DNA from 4 places in the Nocardia sp. NPDC004573 genome. Region 3 is predicted to be linked to each of the others. Evidence: riboswitches for the same ligand, from Rfam matches in the RefSeq annotation. Region 3 holds a riboswitch; each other region holds the start of a gene.
The links. A riboswitch is a leader RNA that binds a small molecule or an ion and turns the genes downstream of it on or off. The one in region 3 is predicted to bind S-adenosylmethionine.
Positions count from the first base shown of each region.

Region 1: linked by a shared signal. The riboswitch ahead of metX (homoserine O-acetyltransferase MetX) and the one ahead of ACWEKR_RS15035 (hypothetical protein) in region 3 are both predicted to bind S-adenosylmethionine.
Region 2: linked by a shared signal. The riboswitch ahead of ACWEKR_RS11675 (rhodanese-like domain-containing protein) and the one ahead of ACWEKR_RS15035 (hypothetical protein) in region 3 are both predicted to bind S-adenosylmethionine.
Region 4: linked by a shared signal. The riboswitch ahead of ACWEKR_RS21720 (aminotransferase class V-fold PLP-dependent enzyme) and the one ahead of ACWEKR_RS15035 (hypothetical protein) in region 3 are both predicted to bind S-adenosylmethionine.

Region 1 covers NZ_JBSGDA010000009.1:214,941-220,143, forward strand. Annotated here, with positions in the region: gene ACWEKR_RS17235 (NAD(P)-dependent oxidoreductase) at 1-714, opposite strand, end outside; gene ACWEKR_RS17240 (DUF3017 domain-containing protein) at 999-1,301, shown strand; gene ACWEKR_RS17245 (nitroreductase family protein) at 1,340-1,987, opposite strand; gene ACWEKR_RS17250 (winged helix-turn-helix transcriptional regulator) at 2,057-2,434, shown strand; gene metX (homoserine O-acetyltransferase MetX) at 2,508-3,665, opposite strand; SAM riboswitch class IV at 3,850-3,960, opposite strand; gene ACWEKR_RS17260 (TetR/AcrR family transcriptional regulator) at 4,012-4,725, opposite strand; gene ACWEKR_RS17265 (MFS transporter) at 4,851-5,203, shown strand, end outside.
Region 2 covers NZ_JBSGDA010000006.1:42,625-47,827, forward strand. Annotated here, with positions in the region: gene ACWEKR_RS11660 (amidohydrolase family protein) at 1-794, opposite strand, end outside; gene ACWEKR_RS11665 (FAD-dependent oxidoreductase) at 879-2,264, opposite strand; gene ACWEKR_RS11670 (Rv0361 family membrane protein) at 2,644-3,084, shown strand; SAM riboswitch class IV at 3,148-3,264, shown strand; gene ACWEKR_RS11675 (rhodanese-like domain-containing protein) at 3,279-3,695, shown strand; gene ACWEKR_RS11680 (O-succinylhomoserine sulfhydrylase) at 3,692-4,906, shown strand; gene ACWEKR_RS11685 (serine/threonine-protein kinase) at 4,928-5,203, opposite strand, start outside.
Region 3 covers NZ_JBSGDA010000008.1:46,720-51,922, reverse strand. Annotated here, with positions in the region: gene ACWEKR_RS15050 (ABC transporter permease) at 1-77, opposite strand, end outside; gene ACWEKR_RS15045 (ABC transporter permease) at 221-1,225, opposite strand; gene ACWEKR_RS15040 (ABC transporter substrate-binding protein) at 1,228-2,847, opposite strand; gene ACWEKR_RS15035 (hypothetical protein) at 2,911-3,180, opposite strand; SAM riboswitch class I at 3,207-3,300, opposite strand; gene ACWEKR_RS15030 (hypothetical protein) at 3,686-4,393, shown strand; gene ACWEKR_RS15025 (glycosyltransferase) at 4,419-5,203, opposite strand, start outside.
Region 4 covers NZ_JBSGDA010000014.1:45,739-50,941, forward strand. Annotated here, with positions in the region: gene ACWEKR_RS21715 (Pls/PosA family non-ribosomal peptide synthetase) at 1-2,485, opposite strand, end outside; SAM riboswitch class IV at 3,159-3,272, shown strand; gene ACWEKR_RS21720 (aminotransferase class V-fold PLP-dependent enzyme) at 3,320-4,639, shown strand; gene ACWEKR_RS21725 (flavin reductase) at 4,652-5,203, opposite strand.

The sequences.
Region 1 (5,203 bases), on a different contig from region 3:
CGCGATCGACGAGCCGAGCCGGGTGTAGTCCTCGCTGTCGATCTCCTCGGCCATGACCGGCAGCAGTGACTCGATCATCTGTAGCCATTTGATCGAATACGGCACCATTGTGCGTGCTGTCAGACCGCGCGCGGACAGTATCGCTGCGCCTTCGAAGAATCCGAGCAGTGTGGGCAGAAGTGTTGCGCCGACCGCAGATTCGTAGAGAGCGGCCAGGTCCGGTTCGGCACCCAGATGGACGAGTTCACCACCGAGCACTCGCAGTGTTTCCTTGTGCTCGTCGAAGATGTCCGGTTCGCCGCCGAAGTACAGCAGTGTGTCCGGCTTCCCGACGGCCGCAGGTACGTTCTTGATCGCGCCACCGAGGAAACGCGCTCCTCGGCCGGCGGCCCACCGCGCGAAGTCTCGCGCGTCGGCCGGGGTGCCGCTGTTGAGAGTGATCAGCGTTCGCCCGTTCAGCTCGGTGTCGGCAGCGGTCAAAGTGTCGCGGGTCGCTTGAAACGTGGTCAGGCAGGTGATTATCAGCGGGCTGGCGGTGATGGCATCGGCGACGGCGAGCTGTTGACGCGCGCCCACGGCCACCAGCGCAGACGCTCGCTGCGGGCTGCGATTCCACACGGTGGTCGAATATCCCGCCGCGAGAAGAGCCTCTGCGAGGGCGTAACCCATCGAACCCGTGCCGAGCACGGTCACCGCGGTTGTCCGATCGTTCATGCGACTCCCCTCGCGCGCTGTGCCCGTAGGGCTCACGGCTTCCTGACCACGACCGAGTGTTTGCTCAGCCCGCGACGACGACAAGTACGCACTTTCGACACCAGTTCCGCACGTTCAGGTAAGCGCCCAGGTGGCCGGGAGTGGAACCCGGCCCAAGTGACCGGAGTCACCATCGGCCGTCGCCATCGAGGCGGTCGCCATGGGCGCGACAGCCAAGCTCGCGGAACCTCCGGCGGACCGGACGCGGGCAGGTCTGCAAGAATCGGGGCGTGACCGATGCCGACATGCCTGTCGCCAGGCGACGCAGTCCGGGGGCGGAGTTCTTGCGTTCCCATCTGCCGATGGTGGTTGTGACGCTGGTCATCGTGGTGGCGGTGGTTTTCGTCGCGTCCGATCGGTGGCGGCGCGGGGCGTTCTTCTTCGGGGGGGCGACGTTGCTGGCGGCGGCGTTCCGGCTGTGCCTGCCGACCGCGCGGGTGGGGCTGCTCGCGGTGCGCAGCAAGCCCTTCGACGTCGGCGCGCTGACCCTGCTCGGATCGAGCATCCTGTTTCTCGCGGCCACGATCAACACGCTCGGCGTCGGCTGAGGCGCGGGCGACCCGGCCGGGCCGGGCCGCCCTGGCGATCAGCGGGCAGCGGGATATCGCTCGGCGAAAACAGTTCGCGCGCGCGGGCGGCGCCCGGGGTGGGGCGGGACGGTGTCGCTGTAGCCGATGGTGACCAGCACCGCGATGGCGAGATCGTCGCGGTCGCCGATGCCGATGGCTTGTTTCACGAGCGTGGGGTCCCAGCCGTTCATCGGTGCCGAGGCCAATCCGAGACCGGTGGCGGCGAGCATCGCGTAGGTGGCGGCGATCATCGCGTTCTTGACGGCGTTCTCCCGTAGCAGCCCGTGCCGCTCCAAGGTCAGGTACTCGGCGCGCGCGTCGAACATAGCGGTGAACTCGGCGTTCCACGCGCCGTTGCGGCCGGCCAGTTCGGCGATGTCGGCGTTGGCCGCTCGCCAGGCGGCGGCATCGGCGACGAAGACCAGCACCACCGGCGCCTCTGTGGGTTGCGGCTGACCGAACGCCGCCTCCGACAGCGCGGCGCGGCCGGATTCACTCGTCACCACCACGATCGACCGGTCTTGCATGTTCCATGCGCTCGGCGCTTGCATCGCCAGCTCGAGCAACTCCTCGATCAGCTCGGGTGCCACCGGATCGGAGCGGTAGTGGCGCACCGTGCGACGCCCGCGGATCGCGTCGGCCACCGAAAGTGTTTGCGTTTCCATATTTCTAACTATCGGAGAGTCACACTCTCTTAGGAAGAAGGCACTAATCGGTGCGCTACACTCCAATAGGTGTCCACCTATGTCGAAAGCTCCGGCCTGCCCGCCGACGTGTACTCCGCGAAGTGCCCGACGCGGGAGATTCTCGACCACATCGCGGGCAAGTGGACGGTGCTCATCATCGACGCGCTCGCCGACGGCACCCTGCGCTACACCGATCTGCGCCACCGCATCGATGGGATCTCCCAGAAGATGTTGACGCAGACGTTGCGGCAACTCGAGAACGACGGATTCGTCACTCGCACAGTGCATCCCACCATCCCGCCGCGGGTGGACTACACGCTCACCGAACTCGGCCACAGTCTGCGCACGCCGATCGCCGCGCTGCGGGAATGGATCGAAACCAACATCAACCTGATCGAATCCGCGCGGCGGCGCGCGGCGCTCTGAGCGCAAGGCGACGCGGACAGCGCCCGGAACGCCGCCGGGCACTGTGCGGCGATCGACGGCCGGGCCGAACCGCTCAGCGTTCGGGCCGCACCACGGCGCGCGCCAGGCGCATGGTCTCGGTCAGCAGCTTCGACACCGCCGCCGCCTCGGTGAGGAATCCGTCGTGCCCGTCGCGCGAGTGCACGACGTCCAGCCCGTCGCAGCCGGGCAGCAGATCGGCGAGTTCCTGCTGGGTCCGCAGCGGGTACAGCCGGTCGGAGTCGACGCCGCCGACCACGCACGGCACCGGCGTCGCCGCGAGCGCCGCCTCGATGCCGCCCCGGCCGCGACCGACGTCGTGACGGTTCATCGCCTCGGTCAGCAGGACGTAGGTGGCGGGATCGAAACGCTTGCACAGCTTTTCGGCCTGATGGTCGAGGTAGCTCTGCACGGCGTAGCGGCCGCCGTGCCACGGGTCCTCGTCGTCCTGAGGCTTGTTCTCGAACCGGTGATCCAGCTCGAATTCGGTGCGGTAGGTCAGGTGCGCGATCCGGCGGGCCAGGGCCATGCCCGTCGTCGGGGCGCGGCCGGTGCCGTGATAGTCGCCGCCCTGCCAGTCCGGATCGGCCTTGATCGCCGCGATCTGGGTGGTCTGGGTGCCGATCTGGTCGGCGGTGGCGCGGGCGCCGACCGCGAGCACCAGTGCCGCGGCGACCCGCTCCGGCGCCCCCACCATCCACTCGAGCACCCGCATGCCGCCCATCGACCCGCCGACGACGGCGGCGAGCCGCTCGATGCCGAGCAGGTCGAACAGAGCCGCCTCGGCGGTCACCTGATCGCGGATGGAGATCTCGGGAAACCTCGCGCCCCAGGGCTTTCCGTCCGGGGCGAGGCTGGAGGGCCCGGTGCTGCCCTTGCAGCCGCCGAGCACGTTGGTCGCGATCACACACCATTCGTCGGTGTCCAGCGGCGCGCCCGGCCCGACCATGCCGTCCCACCAGCCGGGCATCGGGTGCACGTCGTCGGGCTTGCCGACGACATGGGAATCGCCGGTCAGCGCGTGTTCGACCAGTACCACGTTGTCCAGGCCGGGCGAGAGTTCACCCCAGCGCTGCACCGCCAAGTGGACGTCCGGGATGACCGCGCCGTTCTCCAGACGCACGTCCCCGATGGCGATGGTGCCGAGCCGCCCATCCGGAGGGGGCAGGGCGACGCCGGAGGTTCGTGCGTTCGCTTCGGTACCCACGGTCACGTCGCCGCCGTCGCTGAACCTGCGTGCGCATCCGCAATGTCCACGCTGCGGAAAGACCACTGCGCGGGCTCGGCCCCGGGCGCGGTGAATTCACTCATGGTTTGCTCCCAAGCAGGTGTTCGCCGGTACAGCAGGGGTTAGCGGTGTGTGGGTGACGAACAACAACACATGCCGGCGACCTCCTGTTACGCGCTTGCTCCCGGCTCTCGGGAGCCAGGTCATCACCCGGAGCACCCCACCGCGGCTGGAGGGTTGCCGACCAGCGAGCCGGGGCTTGGCGCTGGTACTCATGACCTGCCCGGCATCATAACCGGCGGCGGTCAGCGCCCGAAATCCTCCGTCGAACTCACCGGTCCGCGGCGCCCGGCGCCCCGCAGCAGGCGCGGACGAACTCATCGTAGGTCTCGGTGAACGCGGCGCGGCCCGCCCTGGCCGCGGCTGAAAGGTCCTCGTCCAGGAATGTGTCGTCCGAGCATTCCATGCCGATGTGGCCGATGAGTTGCCAGGTGCCGACGATGAGCCGCACGGGACGCGCGTCGGGTGTGGTGCCGAGACGCTCGGCGACCACCGCCGCGATCGCGGTGTTCTTGTCGTCGGCGTGTTCCATGCTGCGCGCGCTGACCGACGGGCTGCTGCGCAGGATGCGCTGTATCTGCTGGAACTGGCGGAACGACAGCGGATCGGCGTCGCCCGCCGCGGCGGCTCGATCGACCACGTGCAGGAACGCCGTGCGCAACGCCTCGAGTTCGTTGCCCGTGCGGGGCAGCTCGCGCAGCGTCTCGGCGATGGTACGGCCGAAGTCCTTTACCGGGCCGAGGACGATGTCCTCCTTGTTGTCGAAGTAGCGATTGATCGTGCGCGGTGAGACGTCCGCCACGTGGGCGATCTGCTCGATCGTGGTCGCGTCGAAGCCCTGCGTATCGCACAGATCCAAGGCGGCCGCGATGATGCGCAACCTCGTCTGCTGCTTCTTGCGTTCGCGCAGCCCTGTGGTCGGTGGGGCGCCCGCGGCGCGGGCGGCCGCTGCGCTCGCGCCCATCGGCGCCGATGACTCGAGCATGTGCCCATGCTAACGCAACCTGCTGCTTTTCTGTCCTTAACGGTCAAATGTCGTAATGCGACATTTTTCTCTTGACGACAAATGTCGCTCGATGACAGGATAGCTCGGACGACGAGGACGAGGAGATGACCGTGACGGAAACGGCAACGGCGGTGCCCGCGCCGCAAAAAGCGGCCGGTTCGGCGCGCTGGCTCGCGCTGGCAGTGATCGCATTGGCCCAGCTCATGGTGGTGCTGGACGCCACCATCGTGACCATCTCGCTGCCGTTCGCGCAGCGTGATCTCGACATCAGCGACGGCAACCGGCAATGGATGCTCACCGCCTACACGCTGATCTTCGGCGGCTTGCTGCTGCTGGGCGGCAGGCTGGCCGACTACCTCGGCAGGCGCCGGATCTTCATCATCGGCCTGATCGGTTTCGCGGGCGCTTCGGCGCTGGCCGGCCTCGCGCAGAACGGCGCGGAACTGTTCGCCGGGCG
Region 2 (5,203 bases), on a different contig from region 3:
GGTTCCGGGCGATACAGCGGCAGGGTGGGGGCTGGATCGTCGCGGACGACGCGTTCGCGGGCGGGCAGCCGGTAGAACGCGCGCGCGTTGTCCTCCAGCACCGCGTGCATGTCGGTGCCCACCACGTCGCAGAGCAGATCGACGTCCGAGTCCCGGAACGGGCGTCCGGCGCGGGTGCCGGGCAGATCGGTGCCGAACATGAGCGCTTCGGGGTTCACCGCGTGGATGCGGCGCAGCGTGTCGGCGACGTTCATCGCGACCCGGCCGAAACCGGTCGCCTTGACCTTGGCTCCACGGTCGACGAGGTCGAGCAGGAACGGCAACCCTTCCTCGGACATGCCCAGGTGGTCGACCGACAGCGCGGGCAACTTGGAGATGACCGGTTGCAGCGACGCCAGCATCGTGCCGTCGATGTAGACCTCGACGTGCCAGCCCGCCAGGTCGTACGCGCGCAGCGCCTGCAACGTCATCCCGGTGATGTCGGTAGCCGCCCGCTTGAGGTTGAACCGCAGCGCGCGGACACCGATGCGGTCGAGTTCGAGGATCTCCTCGTCGGTGGCGTCCAGGTCGAGCCGGGTGACGCCGACCCAGCCCGCGCCGAGCTCGGTGAGCGCGGCCTTCAGGTAGCTCTGGTCCGTTCCCTGGAACGACCCGCTGACCACCGCGCCGCCGGCGACGTCGTACCGCGACATGCGCTTGCGGTAATCGGCGATGGTGAACGGGTCGGGCAGGTAGCCCTCGTTCTCGGCCAGCGGAAACCGCGGGTCGAAGATGTGCAGGTGGGCATCGAACACTTGTACAGAATGCCTCAGGGTCGAATTTTCCGCTGCCACACCGGGGGTGTGGCGATGGCAGCGGAATCTGGCGCCGCGGTGTGATCAGACCTTGTGCGGTTCGCTCGCGCGCAGCATGTCCTCGCGCTCGACGACCTTGACGCGCTCGCGGCCCTCGGGTTCGCCGAGGGAGCGCTCGTGCGCGTCGAGGCGGTACCAGCCGGCCCAGGTGGTGAACGGGATGCCCTTGCTTTCCAGGAACTCGGTGACGGCCTCGGGTTCGGGCCGTTCGGCCGGGGTGAAGCCCGGAGCGTCGTCCAGCAGGCAGGCGATGGTCTCGTTGGCGTCGCCCTTGGTGTGGCCGATCAGGCCGACCGGGCCGCGCTTGATCCAGCCGGTGACGTAGGTGGCGGGCAGGTAGCGGGCGGCGCCGTCGGCGTTCTCGTCGGCGAGCACGCGGCCCGCCTCGTTGGGCACGGTGCCCGCCTGGTCGTCGAACGGCAGGTTGGTCAGGTTCTGCGACAGGTAACCGACGGCGCGGTACACCGCCTGCACATCCCAGTCCTTGAACACGCCGGTGCCCTTGACGTTGCCGGTGCCGTCGAGCTGGGTGCGCTCGGTGCGCAGTCCGACGACCTTGCCGTTCTCGCCGAGCACCTCGGCGGGGGACTCGAAGAAGTGCAGGAACAGCTTGTGCGGCCGGTCGCCGGCGTCGCGGATGGCCCACTGCTCGAGGGTGTTGGCGACCATGTCGACCTGCTTGGAATGGCGGCGCGCGGCCTCGGAGCCCTCGTCGTAGTCGATGTCCTCGGGATCGACGATGACCTCGATGGTGGGCGAGTGGTCCAGTTCGCGCAGTTCCAGCGGGGTGAACTTGGCCTGCGCGGGGCCACGGCGGCCGAAGACGTGGACCTCGACGGCCTTGTTCGCCTTCAGACCCTTGTAGACGTTCGGCGGGATCTCCGTGGGCAGCAGTTCGTCGCCGGTCTTCGCCAGCACGCGCGCCACGTCGAGGGCGACGTTGCCGACGCCGAGCACGGCGACCTTCTCCGCGTCCAGCGGCCAGGTGCGGGGGACGTCGGGGTGGCCGTCGTACCAGGAGACGAAGTCGGCGGCGCCGAAGGAGCCGTCCAGATCGATGCCGGGGATGGGCAGGGCGCGGTCGGCGTTGGCGCCGGTGGAGAAGATCACCGCGTCGTAGAACGCCCGCAGGTCGTCGAGGGTGATGTCGGTGCCGTAGTCGATGTTGCCGAGCAGGCGCACCTGCGGCTTGTCCAGCACCTTGTGCAAGGCGGTGATGATGCCCTTGATGCGCGGGTGGTCGGGCGCGACGCCGTAGCGGATCAGCCCGAACGGGGCGGGCATGCGCTCGAACAGGTCGATGCTCACCTCGGCGTCCGACTTCATCAACGCGTCGGCGGCGTAGATCCCGGCCGGTCCGGCGCCCACGATCGCGATGCGGAGCGGGCGGGCTGCACTCTGTTCGGTCATCTCTTTACGCGCACCTTTATGGTCGAAACAATTAAGGACGTCAGGCTTAGCTTAGGCTAAGTTGACGCACCGGCTCTCTCGCACCCGTCCGGTGCGGACGCCGGCGATGCCGGCTCGTAGCTGCACGGTGCTCCGTTCGCCGCGGCGAAGAGCTGCCGATTCGCTATGACAGCAGGCCGCCGTCCCGCGATTCTATCGGGATGGTCGATGCCCTCCCGCGTCGGTGCGTGAACTCGGCAGATGCCATCGAAAGCCACGATCGTGGCTTACCCGCTCGGGTGCGACCTATCGCGGCCGACGCGATCTGCCCGCCCTGCCGCCGCGGTGGCAGCCAGGGGCCGCGCGCTGGATACCGGCGCCGACCAGGGATCATCGAGTCATGACCGAACAGCAGCCGGAGGACGAGATCGTCCGCGTCGATCAGACCGACAAGCGCTCGGTGGTCCCGTTCGTGGCGGCCGCGGTGGTGGCGGCCATCGTGCTGATCGCGATCGTGCTCGGCGGTGTGCTGTCGCCCGCTGAGAAAAATGTCACACAGTCCGACCGCATCGCGGCGGCCGTACGCAACTTCGTCGACGGCGCCAACCGCAGCGACGCCGTGCCGCCGCCCGGCACCGCGTGCCGGGATTTCGACGCGAGCCGCTCGCCGCTGGCGGGCCAGGACGGCACCGGAAAGCCGGTCGAGATCACGAAAATCGACAACCCCATGGTGGACGGCGACCGCGGGAAGGCGACCGTGACCACGACGGTGGGCGGCCGGGAGGCGACGTCGACCTGGAATCTCACCAGGTCGGGCGGCAAGTGGCTGGTCTGCACCTGAGCGCTCGCACGGTCCCGGCCACCGTTTGACAGGGTGACCCGGGTCGGTGCAATCTCAGTCGAAGGTCATGAGAACCAGTGTCAAGCCCCGGCATTGCTGGTCGGCAACCCTCCTCCGCGGTGGGGTGCTCCGGGTGACGACCTGGCGGCGCCTCGGTCCCGGGCGCGGCAAGTGCGGATTCGCAGGAGGTGCACATGAGTTATGCCGGTGACATCACTCCGCAGCAGGCGTGGGAACTGCTGCGCGACAATCCCGAAGCCGTCCTGGTGGACGTGCGGACGGAAGCGGAATGGAAATTCGTCGGCGTTCCCGACACGAGCTCGATCGACCGGCCGACCGTACTGATCGAATGGGTCGATTCCACCGGTGCGCGCAACGAGGCGTTCGTCGAGCAGTTGAAGCAGGCGCTCGACGGTCACGACCCCGACGCTCCCGTCGTCTTCCTCTGTCGCTCCGGTCAGCGTTCCGTGGGCGCGGCGATCACCGCCACCTCGGCGGGTTACCGCACCTCCTACAACGTGCTCGAGGGCTTCGAGGGTCCGCTGGACGAATTCGGGCATCGCGGCGGCGCGGGCTGGCGTGCCCTCGGACTGCCCTGGCGGCAGTCGTGATCACCGGCGGCGCGTTCGACAAGCCGCTGCCCGACGGCGTCGGTCCCGCGACGCTCGGCGTGCGCGGCGGGCTGCGGCGCTCCGGTTTCGAGGAGACCGCCGAGGCGCTCTATCTGACCTCCGGCTTCGTCTACGAGAGCGCCGAGGCCGCCGAGGCCGCGTTCACCGGCGAGGTCGAACACTTCGTCTACTCCCGCTACGGCAACCCGACGGTGGCCATGTTCGAGGAGCGGATGCGCCTGCTCGACGGCGCCGAGGCGTGCTTCGCGACCGCCAGCGGCATGTCCGCGGTGTTCACCGCGCTGGGCGCGTTGCTGGGCGCGGGCGACCGGCTCGTCGCCGCGCGCAGCCTGTTCGGTTCGTGCTTCGTGGTGTGCAACGAGATCCTGCCGCGCTGGGGCGTGGAGACCGTCTTCGTCGACGGCGAGGACCTCGAACAGTGGGAACAGGCGCTGTCGGTGCCCACCCAGGCGGTGTTCTTCGAGACGCCCGCAAACCCGATGCAGACCTTGGTCGACGTGCGCCGGGTGACCGAGCTGGCGCACGCGGCGGGCGCGAAAGTCGTGCTGGACAACGTGTTCGCCACTCCTCTGCTGCAACGCGGCTTCGAGTTCGGCGCCGACGTGGTGGTCTACTCGGGCACCAAGCACATCGACGGCCAGGGGCGGGTGCTCGGCGGCGCGATCCTCGGCGCCGCGGACTACATCGACGGCCCGGTGAAAACGCTGATGCGCCACACCGGTCCGGCGCTGAGCCCGTTCAACGCGTGGACGCTGCTCAAGGGCCTGGAGACGATGCCGCTGCGGGTCCGCCATTCGACCGAGTCCGCCTTGCGCATCGCCCGCTTCCTGGAGAGCAACCCGGCCGTGAACTGGGTGCGCTACCCGTTCCTGGAATCACATCCGCAGCACGCTCTGGCCACCGGCCAGATGAGCGGGGGCGGCACCGTGGTCACCTTCGAATTGAACGCGCCCGAAGACCAGGCGAAGAAGCGTGCTTTCGAGGTGCTCAACCGGCTGCGCATCGTCGACATCTCCAACAACCTCGGTGACGCCAAGTCCCTGATCACGCATCCCGCCACCACGACACACCGCGCCATGGGCCCCGAAGGCCGGGCCACCATCGGCCTGACCGACGGCGTCGTGCGCATCTCGGTGGGTCTCGAAGACGTCGAAGACCTGCTCGACGACCTCGATCACGCCCTTTCCTGACCCGAACGTCGCACGGACCGGTCAGCGGACCGGCAGGGTGACGCCGGGCGACGACGGGGCGCCGTGCAGGACCACGTGGCTTGCCGCCTCGTCTTTCTTGTCGTTCTTCTTGCCGTTCTTGTTCTTGTTTCCCGGCAGGTCGAAGGCCAGCCGGATCGTGCCGACGCGGCCGGGAGCGATTCGCGCGAAATCATCGCCGGACGGATTGAGTTCGGCGGTGCCCGCCGCGTCGGGCGGAACGGAGCGGCCGCCGGTGGTGACCAACCGTTGATCCGAGATGACCAGGGTTTGTTCCTG
Region 3 (5,203 bases):
ACCGACGGTGCGAGCGCCCACCCCAGCGCCAGCAGTGCGACGGCGCTCGCGACCAGCACGCCCGCGTTCCCGCGCACCCGCTTCCAGCTCACGGTGGGCCGCCGCAAGCCGGGCAGCACCGCGCGGCGCTGTTCCTCGGTGACGTCAACCACGAATCCACACCTCCTCGGTGAACGGCGCGCCGTTCCCCGATCCGGCGGCAGGGCTGACGAAAGTGACGTCAGGCACGGATGATCGCCTCCTCGGCGGTGTCGGCGGCAGCCTGCTCGGACTCGCCGCTCACGGCCGGGGAGCGGGCGGCGATGCGCGGATCGAGCAGCGGATACAGCAGGTCGACCGCGAGATTCACGCTGACGAACACCACCGAGGTGAGCAGCACGATGCCCTGTACCACCGGGATGTCCTGCGCCAGCACCGCGGTCTGGGTCAGCCTGCCGACGCCTTGGCGCGCGAACACCGTCTCCACCACCACCGATCCGGCGAGCATGTTGCCGACCAGGACTCCCGCGATGGTGAACGCGGGCACGCTGGCCGGCCGCAGCACGTGCGTGCGTTGCACCCACCAGCGCGATCCGCCCTTGGCCAGCGCCACGTCCACGAACGGCTGCCGCCAGGTTGCTTCGAGTCCGGCGGTGAGCACCTGCGCGATGACCGCGCCGATCGGCAGGGCCAGGGTGAGCGCGGGCAGCACCGTGCCGGCGAACCCGTGCCCGCCGAACGCGGGCGCCAGCCGCAACTGGAACGAAAACACCTGCAGCAGGAGCAGTCCCGTCCAGAAGGTCGGCACCGCGACGCCCAGCGACGGCAGCGCGGCCAAGGCGTTACGCAGCCACGGCCGCCGGGTCTGGGTGGCCGCGACCGCCAGCGCCACGCCTCCGGCGACCGCGAAGAGCAGCGCCGCGCCGGTCAGTGCGAGGGTGGCGGGCAGCGCGTCGCCGATCGCGCCGGTGACCGGCTGCCCGGTGGCGATGGAATGTCCGAGATCGCCGCGCGCGGCGTGCGCGAGCGCGGTCCAATACTGGTCCCACAGCGGCCGATCCAGTCCGTAGCGAGCCTGCAACTCGGCGATGGCGGCCTTGTCCACCGGTGTGCCCGAGCCGCCGCCGTCGGCCGCGATCGAGACCGGGTCGGCGGGCAGCAGGTAGAGCACCACGAACGAGAGCGTGAACGCCGCCCACAGCACCCAGACCGCTTGCAAGGCCCGCAGGGCCAGATAGCGTGCCATGGCTAGCGTCCGCTCAGCCAGGTGTCGAAGAACTGCAATCGCGCCGAGGCTTCGAACTTCAGATCCCGCGTGTTCGCGCCCGCCCCGATCGCCTGGGACAGCTCGACGGTCGGAATCTGCAGTCCGGCGTCGAGCACCTGTTCCTGCGCGGTACGGATGAGCCTGTTGCGTGTCGCGGTGTCAGTGGTGCTGACCTGGCCGTTCAGCGCGTCGTCCAACGAGGGGATGGGGCCGCGCGCGTTGAGATTGCGGCCGTCGAGGCCGAAGGACGTGCGCAGGATGTCGCCGTCGGCGCGGGTGGTGTTGCCGTAGGAGGTGTCGAAGTCCTTGCTGTTCTGCCGCGCCGTGGTCTCGGCCACCGATACCAGGTCCAGCTTCAACTCGACGCCGACCTGCCGCAGCTGCTGCTGCACCAGTTCGAGGATCGCCTGGTTGCCCGCGAACACCTGGCTGAACAGCACCGAGAACGACAATCGCGCACCGTTCTTCGCCCGGATGCCGTCCGCGCCGGGGACCCACCCGGCTTGGTCGAGGATGGTGCGCGCCTTCGCCGGGTCGTAGGCCAGGCGTGCCGAGAGGTCGGTGTAGCCGGGGGTGGTGCCGGCCAGCGTGCTGGTGGCGGGCTTGAACTGCGGGCCGAGGACGGTGTCCACCAGTTGCCTGCGATCGATCGCGGGCAGCAGCGCCTGGCGCACCGCCGGATCGCGCAACGGCCCGCGGGTGACGTTCGGCTGCAGACCGAACGGCACGCCCGGGTTGGCGGTGCTGAGCACCCGGCCGCCCGCCGCCTCGATCTGCGGGGCGTCCTGCGGCAGCGCGTCGCTGATCGCGTCCAGCTGCCCGGAAGCGAGGCTGCCGGTGCGCACCCCGGATTCGGGCACCACGGTGAACTCGATCTTGTCCAGGTAGGCCTCGCCGCGGTGGGCGAACACCGCCGAACCCCAGCGGTAGCCGGTGCGCTTGACCAGCGTCGCCGAAGCGTCCTGGCGGTAGGCCGCGTAGGTGAACGGTCCGCTGCCCACGTTGTCGCCGAGGCAGCGCTGCTCGGCCGGCTCGGCCGTGGTCACGTCGGCCTGGATGCCGAGCGCGGCGGTCGAGGACGCCTGCAGGAACGGTGCGTTGGGCTTGCTGAACTCCACCCGGACGGTGAGCCGGTCCACGGCCGTGGTGCCGACGTAGCCGGTGAGGTAGCTGCTGCCCAGCGGCGCCTTGCCCGAGCCGAGCTTCACGACCGAGTCGAAGGTGTTGCGCACTGATTCGGCGGTGAGCGGCGTGCCGTCGCTGAAGGTGACGCCGTCGACGAGATGGAAGGTGAAGACCTTCGCGTCGGGGCTCGCCTCCCAGCTCTGGGCCAGCCACGGCTTCAGCTCGCCGGTGGCCGGGTCCTGGTCGGTCAGCGAGTCCACGATCTGCCGGGTGACGTACAGCGTCTGGTTGGTGCCCGCCTGGGCGGGATCCGAGCAGGTCGGCGCCTGGGACAGGCCGTAGCGCAGGGTGCCGCCGGGCTGGGGCGGGCCCGCGTCGCCGCCGGGCGCGGCCGAATCACTGCCGCAGGCGGCCACGGTGGTGGCCGCGGCGAGCGCGCAGGCCAGCGCGACGATTCGGTGACGGGTTCGGGTCACGGGGCAACTCCAGATACTTCGGTGCGGGCGAACGGCTCGCCCTGGGCGGGGTGTGTCATCGGCTCAGCGCTTCTTCGGCAGTCCGGGCGGGTTGATCCGCGATTCGGTGACCGTCTCGCTCCGCAGGCCCCAGCGGTCGATCACCTGCTGGTAGGCGCCGTGCTCGATGGCGTGGGCCAGCGCGTGCTGCACGGCGGTGATCAGCCCGTTGCCCTTCTTGGTGTGTGGGCGTCGTGCCGGAATGGGCGGACGCGGGGACGGGGCGGCGGCCTGGTCCGGCTCCATGGGCGCGCGGGTTTCGGGGGCGGCGTCAGGTGCCGTGGACGCGCTCACGACGGGTCCTCGATGATCACTTCGTTCCTCCATCGATCCCGGCGGAAGCACCCGCACCCGGTGACCGGGGGGTTGCTGCGACGTCGACGAGCCAGGTCTCTCGGTCGCTCTGGATGGTTGGCGCCGAACCCTCGGCAACGAATGTCGGGGGCGAGCCGAATCATGATGCCCAGCAAGGGAAGGCCGGAACAAGGGAAGTAATCAGCGTGAGCGTAGACCTTGCCGACGCCGATGCCTCGGATCTTGGGAGTAACCAGGGATACGCTGATCGCTCGCGGGCGGCGTGGGGCCTGGTCGCGTCGCGGAGGCGAGCGTGCGGTGGCGGGATCCGGCGGCCCGATGCAGCATACGACTATCGCCAGCGCCGGGGAACGCCGGTCGGGCACGCGGAAGTTCGTTCCGGGCAAACAGGACTCGCCAAGAAATTGCTATGCCAAATCCGGGCTGTTGGAGGCGTTTGCCGGAGTACTGTGCCCCTCGATCGTTCCGCCGATGAGGAGGTTTCGTGACCATATTGCGCCGTCTGACCCAGTTGTCCGCTGTCGCGACCAGTTCCATCGTCTTCGCGCTCGCCGGCCCGGCCACCGCGTTCGCGGCTCCGGATGCCGCGCTTCCCGCGTTCTCCGAACACTCCGTGCCGGTCGCCGCCCCCGGTGACCTGTTCGGCGCCTACCAAGCCGCGATCGACGCGCTGCGCGCCCTCGGTATCCAGCCCTTCGCCTATCCGAGCGCGTCGGCATTCTGCCTCGACAACACCACGGCCGGTCTGGCTCCTGCCGTGGCGGGCGCCATCCCGGGGCCCTGGCCGAAGAACACCGTGCAGATTCCCGGCCAAGACCTCAGCGCCGTCAAAGCGGGGCAGGCCATGTTCACCTTCGTGCCCTACGGTCTCGGACCGGACGGCTCGAACACCGGGGGCATGCAGGTGGCATGGCTCAACCTGAGCACCGGCCGCGGCGGCACGGCGGCCATGGGGCCGCTGCCGGAGGTCGCCCGCTCGATGATCCCCGCGGCCGTTCCCGCGGACCTGCGGCCCGCGGCCGAGCAGGCGATCCGGGACTTCCTGGTCGCGTCCCTCCCGATGGGTGGGGTGCGCGCGGTCCCGGTGGACACCGGCAAGGGCACCGTTCTCGCCGCGGTATTCGGCACGGTGCACAACGGCGCCAAGTCCTGCATGTTCTTGCCGACGGTCGGAATCACCGCGGTGCCGTGAGTTCCGCGGGCCGCGGCGCGGCCGCTCAGGTCAGCGAGCGACCTTTCCAGCGCGCCGTGCCGCGGCGACGGGCCCGATGCGAACGCGCCCACAGCAGCAGATACGCCGCCACCGACACCGGATGTGCCACGGCGGCCGCCACATCCGCGCGGCTCACGGGGCCGCCGGTTTCGGTCGACCGGGCCAGCAGTCGCCCGGCGACGGCGGCGAGCCAGCCGATCAGGCCGATCCGGCGGACCGCGCCCCGGCCGACGATCGCCGCCACGGGCGGCGACCAATATGCAAGCGCCGCAACGAGTCCCACCGCCGCTCCACCCGCGATCGTGCCGTCGTAGGCCGACCACAGCCACCGGGTGTAGCCCGCGTCCACTTCGGCCGCACCGCGATACATCCTGGTGCGCGCCAGCCCTCCCGCGGTCGCCAGCGCGGTGGAGTGACCGGCTCGCCGCAGCGTACGGGCGATGTCGAGGTCTTCGGTGACGCTCCCGGCCACCGCCGTGTGACCGCCCACCGCGCGGTAGGCGGCGTTGTCGAACACGAGGAACTGACCGCAGGCCACCGCCGTCGCGGGCCGCAGGCTCCGGTCGGCCACGGCCACCGGCAACGTCGAGGCCCACGACCAGCACAGCAGGGGCTGCACGACGGCCTCCGCCACGGATGCGGCCACTTGCAGCGGCCATGGGGAGACCAGCGCGGCTCGTCCCGCGCGCAGCGCGCCGACCGCCGCCGCGAGCGCCTGCGGCGCCAGCCGCACGTCGGCGTCCAAGAAGATCAGCACCGGTGTCGAGACCTCCTCGGCCAGACGTACGC
Region 4 (5,203 bases), on a different contig from region 3:
CGGGCCAGCGGTGCTGGGCCTTGCCGACCTTCACCGCGGGCGAACCGGCCCATTCCTGTTCGGCCTTCACCTTGCCTGACACCGCCGAACCGGGCGCCACCTCGGCGTTCCTGCCGATCTTCGTGCCGGGCAGCAGAATCGAACGCGAGCCGACCACCGCGCCGGGGCCGACGGTGATCGGGCCCAGATGCACCACGTCGCCGTCGATCCAGTATCCGGACAGGTCGACTTCGGGTTCCACGCTGCATCCGTCGCCGAGCTCGAGCATCCCCGTGACCGGCGGAAGGCTGTGCAGGTCGACGCCCTTGCCGATCTTCGCGCCGAGCGCGCGAGCGAACGGCACCATCCACGGCGCTCCGGACAGGTTCTCGGCGCCGCTGGCCTCGGAGAGACGGACGGCCGCCCACAGCCGCAGATGCATCGAACCGCCGCGCGGATAGCGGCCCGGCCGGATGCCGCGCAGCAGCAGTCGCGCGCCGGCCACGCAGATCGCCATGCGGCCGGGCGGTGAGATGAACAGCAGGAACGCGGTCAGTGTCCACCACCAGGACAGCTGCGGCAGCCACGGCAGCGAGCCGGACCAAGCGGCGATGTTGCCGACGATCGCCAGCCAGGTCAGCCATTGCAGGCCGGTGAGTGTGGTGAGCGGGATGGTGGCGAGCACCTGCGCGGCTTGCGCGAGCACCGGCGTCGGCCGCACCGTGCGCTCGGCGACCGCCACCGCGGGCGTGGTCTGCTCCAGCAGGTCGGCCAGCGCGCCGAGGCGGGGATGGTCGTAGACGTCGGCGACGGCGATCTGCGGATACCGTTCGCGCAGCGCGGTGACCAGCTGCGCCGCCGCGAGGGAACCGCCGCCCAGGTCGAAGAAGTCCGCGTCGAGGTCGCTCGCCTCCGCGCCGAGGATGGCGTCCCACAGTCCGGCGACCCACAGGGCCGTGCCGGTCAGCTCGTTGTCGTCGTCCTCGGCGGCGTTGGGCAGCGGCCACGGCAGCGCGTCCCGGTCGACCTTGCCGGAGGTACGGGTGGGCAGCTCGTCCACGACCGCGAGCCGGGGCACCAGCGGCGCCGGAAGACGCTCGGCGAGGACGGCACGCGCGGCCTTGGCATCGAAGTCCGGGCCGGGCCCGGTCAGATAGCCGACCAGAAGCTTGTTGCCCGCCTTGGTGGTTCGAATGGCCGCCGCCGCGCCCGTGACGCCGGGCAGATGCTGCAGGGCGTTGTCGATCTCGCCGAGTTCGATGCGCCGCCCACCCAGCTTGATCTGATCGTCGGCGCGGCCGAGGAAAACGAGGCCGGCGCTGTCGTTGCGCACCAGGTCGCCGCTGCGGTACGCGCGCTCCCAGCCGACGGAGGCCAGTGGCGCGTATTTCTCGGCGTCCTTGACCGGGTCGAGATAGCGCGCCAGACCGGCGCCGCCGATGACCAATTCCCCGGATTCACCCTCGGCCACCGGGTTACCCGCCTGGTCCACCACGACCAGGTCCCAGCCGTTGAGCGGCAGGCCGATCCGGATGGGCCACCGGCCGTCCAACCGTGCGGCGCAGGCGACGACCGTGGCTTCGGTGGGGCCGTAGGTGTTCCACACCTCGCGCGCCGAATCGCCGCTGCTCGCCAGACGCTCGGCGAGTTCCGGCGGTACGGCCTCGCCGCCGAAGATGAGCAGGCGCACCGCCTCCAGGGCCTCCACCGGCCAGGTCGCCGCCAGGGTCGGGACGGTCGAGACCACGCTGATCTCCCGCCGCACCAGCCAGGGACCGAGATCCGCGCCGGTGCGCACCAACTCGCGCGGGGCAGGCACCAGGCAGGCGCCGTTGCGCCAGGCCAGCCACATCTCTTCGCAGGACGCGTCGAACGCGACCGAGAGCCCCGCGAGCACCCGGTCACCGGGACCGATCGGAGCATCGCGGAGGAACAGGTCGGCTTCGGCGTCGACGAAGGCGGCCGCGTTGCGGTGGGTGACGGCAACGCCTTTCGGCGTGCCGGTGGAACCGGAGGTGAAGATGATCCAGGCGTCGTCGCCGGGGCTGGGCAGTGCCGACCAGGTTTGCTCGCGCTGTTGCTCGGCCGCGCGGATGCCCGCGGCCGTGGTCTGGATGCCCGCCGCGGTCACGATCGCGGTGACCTGCGCCTCGCCGAAGACCAGCTGCGCGCGCTCGTCCGGGTCGTCGGCGTCGACCGGCACGTACGCGGCGCCGGAGTACAGGACGGCGAGGATGGTCACGTAGAGGCCGCGGGTGCCCGAGGGCATGCGCACGCCGACCCGATCGCCCGGTCGCACGCCCGCCGTGGCGAGACGGGCCATGGTCTTCTCGATCTCGACGACCAGCTCCAGATAGGACAGCACCACCTCGCCGTCATCGATGGCGGGGGCGTCGGGATGGGCGAGCGCCGTCGCGGTCAGGATGTCGACGAGCGTTCTCGGTTCGGGTGCGCGGTCGCCGCGCGACAACGGGCGCGCCGGCGCGTCGACGTCTGTCTCGAGCATGGTGCTCTGCGCACCTCCCATCGACTTGCCTCACACTTCCCGTTGTTGTGTCATATCTGGGTTACCAAAGGGCAAACGCCGCGTTGGCCAGTTGTCCACGGTACCCGGGGTTGTCGTCGTTTGTTGTTCACCGGACTGGCCGTCGGATCGGCCGGTCGCGTGCTCGTTGTTGCAGGTGGGCCGGGTATTTGCCGCTCCGGCAGGGCAACTCGCTGGTCGGGGGTTCGCCTTCGGGTTCGCCGGGAGATCGCTGAATCGAAAGTGTGATTCCGCTCATCGAAGCGGACGTGAACTACCCCCTGTGTCCGGGCTCGCGGCGACGTATGTTTCAGCCGGTCGCGGAGGGAGTCCGAGCAGCCCGACGCCGATCGGATCGGTCGGCCCAAGCGGATCCGACGAGGGCGCCAGGAAGTCACGCCGCGCGGAATCGCACTCGCGTCGGGGTCGCAGCGGCCCCGCGGTAACCGCCGAGCGAACCGCGCGGGAGTATGCCGTCCGCGCGGCCCCCGGTTGCCGAGCGACGCGACGAATCCCGCGGCGGGCGCGGCTCGCGTGTCATCGTGGGGGTGCTTGTAATGGCTCGCGCGCGGTGGTTATCTCCACGCGGTGCTCGTGCGGACTCGGGGTCCAATGTGGTTGACAGTGCCGGGGCGCGTCTGCCACTCTCGGGTCAGGTCATGAGTGCCAGCGCGAAGCCCCGGCTTGCTGGCCGGCAACCCCCCTCCGCGGTGGGGTGCTCCGGGTGACGACCCGGCCGCCGCCCGACCGGGCGCGGCAAGCGCGGACTCGATGAATCATTCGATCGCGGGTCCTCTAGCCGACGGGATTCACGTGATGACTACTGCTGTCGACAACACCTGCGCCGCACTCGCCCGAGTCTCCGGTGACGAACTGCGCGTGCCCTTGGTGCAGGGCGGAACCGCCACCTACGCCAACTTCGACTACGCGGCAAGCGCGCCGGCATTGGCCCAGGTCACCGACCGGGTGCAGCAGCTGCTGCCGTTCTACGCCAGCGTGCACCGCGGCGCGGGATACGCCTCCCGGATCTCCACCGAGTGCTACGAGGCCGCCCGCGGGTCGGTCTCCCGCTTTCTCGACGCCGCCGACGATCAGGTGGTGGTCTTCACCCGCAACACCACCGACTCGCTGAACCTGCTCGCGTCCTGCGTCCCCGGCGACACGGTGGTGCTCGACATCGAGCACCACGCCAACTTCCTGCCCTGGACCAGGCGAGGCAGGCGCGTGGTGCAGGCCGCCGACACGGTCGAGGAGACCATCGGCAGGCTGGTCGCCGAACTGTGCAGCAGGCCCGCCGCATTGCTCGCGGTGACCGGTGCGTCGAACGTGACCGGCGAGGTGCTGCCGCTGGAGCGGCTGGCCACCATCGCGCACCAGTGCGGCGCCCGGATCCTCGTGGACGCGGCTCAGCTGGCGCCGCATCGGCGGATCAGTCTGCGCGACACCGGGATCGACTATCTGGCGTTCTCCGGGCACAAGCTCTACGCGCCGTTCGGCGCGGGTGTGCTGGTGGGCAAGCGGGATTGGCTCGACGCGGCGCGGCCCTATCTGGCGGGCGGCGGCGCGGTCCGCGAGGTGCGCACCGACGAGGCCGAATGGGCGCAGGCGCCGCAGCGGCACGAAGCCGGATCGCCGAACGTGCTCGGCGCCGCCGCGCTGGCCGCCGCCTGTGATGCGCTCTGTGCCATCGCCGCCGAAACCCTTGTCGCGCAGGAACACCGGCTCGCCGACCGCCTCCGCGACGGCTTGGCCGCGATTCCCGGCGTCCGATTGTTGCGCATCTGGATCGACAGCCTCGACTCCGTCGGCATCGTCGCGTTCACCCTCGACGACTTCGCTCCCGGCCACGTCGCCGCCTATCTCTCCGCCGAACACGGCATCGGCGTCCGCGACGGGCGTTTCTGCGCCCACCCCCTGCTCACCCGCCTCGGCTTGGACGGCGCGCTGCGCGCCAGCATCGGCCTCGGCACCACGTCCGCCGACGTGGACCGCCTGATCGAGGCGATCGCCACCCTGGCGCGCACGGGCCCCGCCTGGGATTACGCCGCCGAGAACGGCGTCTGGAACCCCACCCCGGAAACGCGTCCCTTCACCTCCACCGCCCCCACCGGCGCGGCTCCCTGCCTCGTCGGCTGAGGACGCCCGGGGTCAGTCGCCGAGGGCGGTCGGCCGGTAGTAGCGCCCGTTGTAGTACAGCAGTGGCGCGGCGGCGGGCTTCTCATCGGTGTTGTCGTGGACTCGGGTGACCAAGCCGACGACGAAGGTGTGGTCGCCGATGGGGATCAACTGGTGCACGGTGGCGCGCAGCCAGATGGGAGTGCCGTGCAGGACCGGTTCGCCCGTGTCGAGTGTCGTCCACAGGCTGCGGTCGGTGAAACGCTCCTCGGCGGTCCGGGAGAACCGGTGGGCCAGGTGCTGCTGGTGTTCGCCGAGGAAGTGGATCACGACGGACGCGGCGTCCAGCATGGCGGACAAGCTGGAGGAGGTGTGCGCGATGTTGAACGACACCAGCGGCGGGTCCAGCGACAGCGAGGCGAAGGAGGTCGCGGTGAAGCCGACCGGCCCCCGTGGCGAAGTCAACGTGACGACGGTGACGCCGGCCGGGTAGTGGCGCATGGAGGCGCGATATTGCTCCGCGGTGATGCCGCTCAGATCATCGGGGACCCGCAGATCCGTCTCGGGTCGTGGTGCGTCGGTCAC